Pseudobacteriovorax antillogorgiicola: one gene and its partner. The protein of the gene in region 1 binds, or shares a complex with, the protein of each later gene. Links are inferred from orthologs where the notes say so. Each region holds a gene or a part of one and is shown in the gene's direction. Other genes may lie near its edges. The genes, in order: B9N89_RS06960 and sufU.

Region 1 (3,307 bases):
CATGGCGTTTGAAATCAGGTTGTGAATAACGATGGCAAGGGTAGCAGAATCAAAAGCGATCAGACCTTCTGGCTTTTCGATGGCAAACTTGTAGTGAATACCCTTTCGATTGGCCTGACTGGCGAAGGCATTTGCCTCTGACTCAAGAAAACTGGCGATGTCCCGTTCGGTGTTTAAATCGAGTGTGATCTTGCCGCTATCGCGAACCATTTTTAGGATATTTTCAAACATGACGATCGTGTTACGAGCCATATCACGGATAGCCTCGACATCCTCGCGCTTTGGAGTTTCCGATTCTAAGATCAGTTCTGCAAGGGATCGAATGTTGATCAATGGGCTTCGGATGTCGTGAGTTAATTGATTGGTAAACTTCTGATTGATTTCTTGTTGAATTCTAAGCTTCCGAGCAATCTCAGCCTTATCGATGGCGTTGTGTAGAATAATAGGCAATGACTCAGGAGAGATCATATCTTTCAAGACGAACTCGATAGCCCCTTCCTGGATGTACCTCTGGCGCGATGACATCCCACTATCCCCTGAGGTTGCGATGATAGGGCAGAACAGGTTTGCTTTTCGAAGTTCTCGGAATATTTCGATGCCAGAGGTTTCGCCAGGAAAGCGATGGTCGAGGAAAATACAGTCTGGATTTTCTCGAAGTGCTGTGCTGACCCCGTCCTTGAGGTTGGCTGCCTCGGTAACACGAGCCGATGCTTCGCTTTCTTGCAAGCAGTGCCGCAGGATGCGTCGATCTTCTGGGTCGTCATCAATGATAAGGATCTTCACAGTTACCTCGTACCCCATGTTAATGGGCTGCTTCCCTCTCGTCTTTTTTTCAGATAGCTTGAGTATCTAGCTGTAAGTGGTTAACACGGTGAGGTTTGTCTTCTCTGCTCTTCGCTGAGGACAGCTTGCCTGGGAGAGGTTTTGTTATAATTGACCGGGAGTCAGACTGATAGTTTTAACTAACCATAACCATGTGTTATTGGAATCATGCTCACCTGCACATCGCTAGCTCTCCCCAGGAGCTCTTGTGGAGAGCTAGCGATGCTGGTTCCTCGCTGTCTTGTGGCGTGAGGCATCGCATAGGTTTCATTTGTTTTTTCCGCAAAAAAAACGTAAGTCTAATACGACCATAAAATAGTTTATCATTTTGGTCAGGATTTACTTGCCCGTCAATTTGCACCTTAAGAGGAACTCATGGTATCGGCATCAATAGCATCCATCCGCGAACAATTTCCTATTATTACCCAGTCCAAGCCAGCATTGGCGTATCTAGACTCAGCTGCAAGTAGTCAAAAACCTAAGTGTGTCATTGATAGAATCAAATCTTACTACGAATCAGAAAATGCTAACGTCCATCGTGGTATCTATAAGCTGAGTGAAACAGCGACAGCTGCATTTGAAGCAAGCCGGAAGACGGTGGCTGAGTTTCTAGGTGGTGTCAAAGAGCAAGAAGTTATTTTCACTAAGGGTACGACTGATAGCGTGAATCTAGTAGCAAGTTCTTGGTGCGGGAAGAACCTTAAAGAAGGTGATGAGATTGTCCTAACGGTCGCTGAGCACCATTCAAACATGGTTCCTTGGCAAATCGCAGCCGAGAAAGCAGGGGCCACCATCAAATATATTCCCCTGACAAGTGATTACAGACTCGATCTTGATGTTGCAGCCTCGTTAATCTCAGGTAAAACTAAGCTGGTAGCCATGGGCCATGTTTCCAATGTTCTTGGTATCATTCATCCCGTTAAATCTGTCATTGCGTTAGCTAAGAAAGTCGGAGCTGTGACGTTTATCGATGGTGCCCAAGGTGCACCGCATCTGACACTAGATATGAAAGACCTAGATTGCGATTTCTATGCATTTAGTGGTCACAAGGTGATGGCACCTACAGGCACTGGAGTTCTCTACGGTCGTGAGAATCTTTTGAACGATATGCCCCCATATCAGGGCGGTGGAGATATGATTGAGACAGTGAGCCTTAAGGGATCAACATGGAACACTCTCCCTAGCAAGTTCGAGGCAGGAACTCCGAACATTGCCGGTTTTGTAGGGCTAGGAGAAGCGCTTAGGTTTGTGATGGCTATCGATAAAGAGGCTGCTTTGGAGCACGATCGTAGGCTTGGAGCAAGGGCTATTGAAGTCTTATCTGAAGCCAAGGGGGTGAGGCTCTTCAGTAAGGTTGCTGATGACTGGGTTGGAGTGGTGACCTTCTATCACGAACAAATTCATCCCCACGACCTTGCTTCCATTTGCGATTCTGAACAAGTCTGCATCAGAGCGGGGCATCACTGTGCGCAGCCATTGATGGAAGCTCTCGGAGTTAGTGCAACCTCGCGGATGTCCCCTTATGTATATAACAACGACGATGATGTTGATGCATTTATTAAGGCCTTCCGGAAGGCTGAAAAACTTTTCTGCTAGAGGGCTCCTATGACTTGGTACAATATATGTAAGTTTGATGAGCTGCAGAGCGACGTTCTCCAACGATTCGAGCTGCCTGCCCAAGCCATAGTCGTGGTTAAGTCTGACGACAAGGTTAGTGCCTTTCAAGACCGATGCTCCCATCAGGATATTCCGCTGTCTGACTTTGGCCAAATTCAAGATGGTGAAATCATTTGCTTCGCCCATGGAGCTAAGTTTTGTGCAGCAGATGGCAAGGTGCTTTGTGCTCCGGCGACTGCCCCGTTGAAGGCATTTCCTTGTAAAGTGGAAAGTGGTGTGGTCATGGTTGAAGTGGGTCCATAGTAATAGAGATTCGGGTTTCCCTAGTCTTAAATCACTATTAGGGTCAGCTTGCTTTCTCTGTTAGTTATGATAAAACCCGACCGAGACCCTTAGCACCTTCAGTTATTCCAGGTATTTAGCCTCAGATTTCAAGTTATGTCAAAATGGCTGCATCTGGTTCGCTAATATTTTAATTCAAGCTGTTGCAATGACTCAAGATTTGTGATTAATTCCCGATGGTATTTATTGACTTTGTAGGACGGTACTGATAGGTAATCCGATCTCAGGTCGTCTGAAACTAGGAGTTGTGAGTAAAATGAAAAAAGACATTCATCCAGAGTACGGGTTCGTAGTATTTAAAGATATCGCTTCCGATTTTTCGTTCCTAACCCGCTCTACTAAGAAATCAAGTGAAACTGTTAAGTGGGAAGATGGTAACGAGTATCCCGTGATCAACGTTGAAATCTCGTCTGCATCTCACCCATTCTACACGGGTAAGCAGAAGCTTGTGGATACTGCTGGACGTATCGAAAAGTTCCGTCGCAAGTACAACAAGTAAGCCTCCAAGTACCAGCCGTTTAAGGCT
Region 2 (3,323 bases), on another replicon or contig:
ATCAAGTCAGGTGATAAGAGTTTGGCGTTGGATATCGAGGAAAAAGGCTACGACTGGCTTTTAAATTAAGGTCGGAAAGGGATACGCATGAATACACTTGTTGAACAGGCCTTTCAAACCCTAAGCCACAGACCAGATTGGTTGCTTAAAAAGGGCGAAGAGTCTCTTTCAGCGCTTCGGTCTCTAGGTGTGCCGACTCGAAAAGATGAAGAGTGGAAATACACTAGCGCCAAGAAAATGATCGATAAGCCCTACGCTCTAGCTTCAAATTTAGAGGAAGCTGCTAGTTTGGGTACCTTCTATCATGCTGATGAAAAGTGTCTACGACTGGTCTTTCACAATGGACGCTTTGTCCCGAGTCAATCTAATATCAAAGATGCTCCATCAGGCCTTGAAATCAAATCTTTAAACGACGCTTGGTCGGAAGCTGAATTTGTAAATAAGCTGAAAAGTGTTTCGGAATTCAGAAATGCTTTTCAAGCTGCGAATACGGCTTTGCTTAACGAAGGACTGGTTATTTCAGCAAAGCGTAACCAAGCAATCGCCTCGATTGTTGACTTGGTGTTTATTTATAGCGATCAGGGTCAAGACGAAGAACTTCTTAGTAGCCCTACGATATTCGTCGATGCTGAACCCTCATCAGCTCTGACGGTTCGTGAGCTACACGTAGGTGATCGACAGCGACCTCTACTCAATAACATCCAAATTCACGTCACAGCTCAGGCGAATAGCCGGGTGAAGCTCTATAAGTTTCAGAATCTGGGATCAAACTCGGTTCATGTGGACCACACCGAAGTTGAGCAGATGCGAGACTCCCGTTTTGAGACCTTTAGTTTCACTTTGGGAGCAAGCCTGGCTCGCAACGATCTACAAGTCAAACTCAAAGAGCCTGGTGCTTCGGTACAATTGGATGGGCTCTATGCGACACGGGGTAACCAACATGTCGATAACCAAACTGTTGTGGACCACATTAGTCCCAACTGCGAATCAAGTCAGCTCTATAAAGGGGTGCTCAAGGACAAAAGCCGCGCTGTATTTAATGGTAAGGTATTGATTCGAAGAGATGCGCAGCAAACTAATGCCCAGCAGCTGAATAAAAACTTGCTTCTTAGTGAAGGTGTGGAAGTCGATACGAAACCACAGATGGAGATCGACGCTGATGATGTTAAATGCGCCCATGGTGCGACTGTGGGGCGAATGGCCGATGATGAATTATTCTACCTGGAGAGTCGCGGTATCAGGCAAGATCTCGCCCGCAAAATGCTGGCGATAGGCTTTCTGAATGAAACCATTCAAGGCATAACAGACGAGTTTGTGCGGCAAGAGTTTGAGTTAACTCTCAAGAAAGAGTTTACCGATGGTATCTGAAGAGCACAACAACGACCTCTACCAGAAAGTGCTCCTAGAGCACGCGAGGCAGCCTCGCAACTTCGGTGAAGATGCGGAGGCGCAGTTGCGCGCTGAAGGTCGCAACAAGTTGTGTGGTGACACAATTCGTGTCTATCTCCGATTGTCGGAGAAAGATAGGGTTGAAAAGGCATCATTTGATGGTGAGTCCTGTGCAATCTGCAAGGGCACAGCATCATTGCTAACAACTGAGCTAACAGGCAAGACACGTGATGAAGCAAAGCAGATGATTGAGGATCTCGATCGTTTTGCTAGCGAATGGTCTTTACCAGAGCACCTAGGTGCATTTAAGCCATTGCAGGCATTAAAGAAGTTCCCAACTCGGCTGAAGTGTTTAACTTTACCTTGGCGGACCTTTCAGTCGGCGCTGCTAGGCAATCAAGAAACTGTTTCAACAGAGTGAGGTGGGGCATGGATTTAATTAAGACTATGGTTCGGGCAACACCCAATCCTTATGCCAAGAAAATTATTTGTAACTTTGACGTCAAGGCCCGCGGCAAAGTCAGTTTTAACGGCGTTGATGAATGTACTCATGTGCCCTTAGCTCTAGCCTTGTTTCAACTGCCTGAGGTGACCCAAATTCACTTCTTTGAGAATGTGGTCACAATCACACAAAGTGGTAACATTGCTTGGGATGATTTAGTGGAACAAGCCAAGAAAGTGATTATTAATCTTCTACCCCAGCACGATCCTGACTTTGAAAGTGCTGAACACAATAGAAGGAAGGGTCTCCCAACGGAAATTCTTCAGATTGAAGAAATCTTGGATCGCACCATCAGACCAGCTCTGCAAGGGGATGGTGGAGACTTAGAGGTTCTCGATCTAGATGGTCACCTGCTTACGATTCGTTACGAGGGTGCTTGTGGCTCCTGCCCGAGTGCTGCAACGGGCACTCTATCAGCGATCCAGAGTGTATTACGGGACGAGTACGATCCCGAACTTGAAGTGATTCCTATCATGCTCGAAACTCACTAGGTTCAAGCCTGACCAACAACACCGACTCCGCGGCATTCGATAGGCAACGCCGTGGAATTTGGCCCCCTCCCATAGCTTAGAGAAGTAAACCATTAATCAAGTTTTGAACTGTAAGTGCCAGTAAAATTGTGGCGCCACCCAAGCCTATGAAGGCAAGTGCGATGAGGCTAGCCTTGATGATCTGCTTTTTTTGCTGGTGCTTCATAAGCTCTTCAAAGCGAACGAGAACCGTGTAGTCGTGCACGCTTTGGCTGTAATAAGCTAAATTTGTGGTGTTTTTCATATATTAAACCATCATTATTACTATCAATTCCTCCCGATCTTATGGAAAAAACGACCATATGTCAAAAAAATATATATAGATGTTGACATTCTAGACAGAAAGTCCTAAAAATTCTGTCATCAAGACGTATTATGAGCAGGCCGTGATGACAAGATCCATGACTTTCGCGGTCTTGATTTCATCCCTTTTGCTGACCTTGTTGACTCTGTCGTTGCTTGACAAACGAAATCAAGTCCGACCCATAGACAACGAAATATTCTTCTATTACAAGCTCGACCAGCGTTTGGATAGTCTTGCTACGATCCAAAAAGCGATCGAAACGAAGTACGCTTTGATCGATATTAAGCAAGAGAGGTTAGGTCTCGACATCGAGGGGCTTTTCCGAAAGGCTCGGGACCGAGAGCGCGATTACCCCAATACGGAAAAGTCGTTCTATCGAGCGGTTAGCAACCTTTGGTTTCTGGACCGAGTGAGACAGGTGGTGGCATCCTTCCAGGATACCCACCTCCAAGTCTTGCCCCTATTGGAATTGCCTACGGTGCATCTAGGCTTTCAAATCCATCACGTCGATCAAAAGTACATCATCACAGGCATGGATTCAGATCTTGAGGAAGTTCTTGAGATTGGCGATCAGATCTTTGCTTTGGATGGCGAGCCG

The links.
Region 2: the proteins of B9N89_RS06960 (region 1) and sufU are in contact, whole or in part, in a solved structure (PDB 5XT5), measured with the Bacillus subtilis proteins. The link is inferred for Pseudobacteriovorax antillogorgiicola from one-to-one orthologs.

What each region holds. Positions count from the first base shown.
Region 1 is NZ_FWZT01000004.1:189,894-193,200, forward strand. The notes cover bases 325-3,307. They hold B9N89_RS06960 (aminotransferase class V-fold PLP-dependent enzyme), read left to right. Parts: upstream 325-1,197; coding sequence 1,198-2,418; downstream 2,419-3,307. Other genes in these bases: B9N89_RS06955 (hybrid sensor histidine kinase/response regulator), read right to left, coding at 325-783; B9N89_RS06965 (Rieske (2Fe-2S) protein), read left to right, coding at 2,428-2,742; B9N89_RS06970 (type B 50S ribosomal protein L31), read left to right, coding at 3,038-3,280. Also shown: more of B9N89_RS06955, read right to left, coding at 1-324. UniProt on the Bacillus subtilis protein: Type II cysteine desulfurase that acts as the initial step in the SUF-like Fe-S cluster assembly pathway.
Region 2 is NZ_FWZT01000014.1:130,735-134,057, forward strand. Bases 85-3,083 are described here. They hold sufU (Fe-S cluster assembly sulfur transfer protein SufU), read left to right. Parts: upstream 85-1,357; coding sequence 1,358-1,810; downstream 1,811-3,083. Other genes in these bases: sufD (Fe-S cluster assembly protein SufD), read left to right, coding at 88-1,368; B9N89_RS18185 (NifU family protein), read left to right, coding at 1,819-2,382; B9N89_RS18190 (hypothetical protein), read right to left, coding at 2,459-2,665; B9N89_RS18195 (S41 family peptidase), read left to right, coding at 2,811-3,083. Also shown: Fe-S cluster assembly ATPase SufC, read left to right, coding at 1-69; more of B9N89_RS18195, read left to right, coding at 3,084-3,323. UniProt on the Bacillus subtilis protein: Part of the SUF-like system that mediates the biosynthesis of iron-sulfur (Fe-S) clusters. Acts as a sulfurtransferase and thus transfers sulfur from SufS to SufB.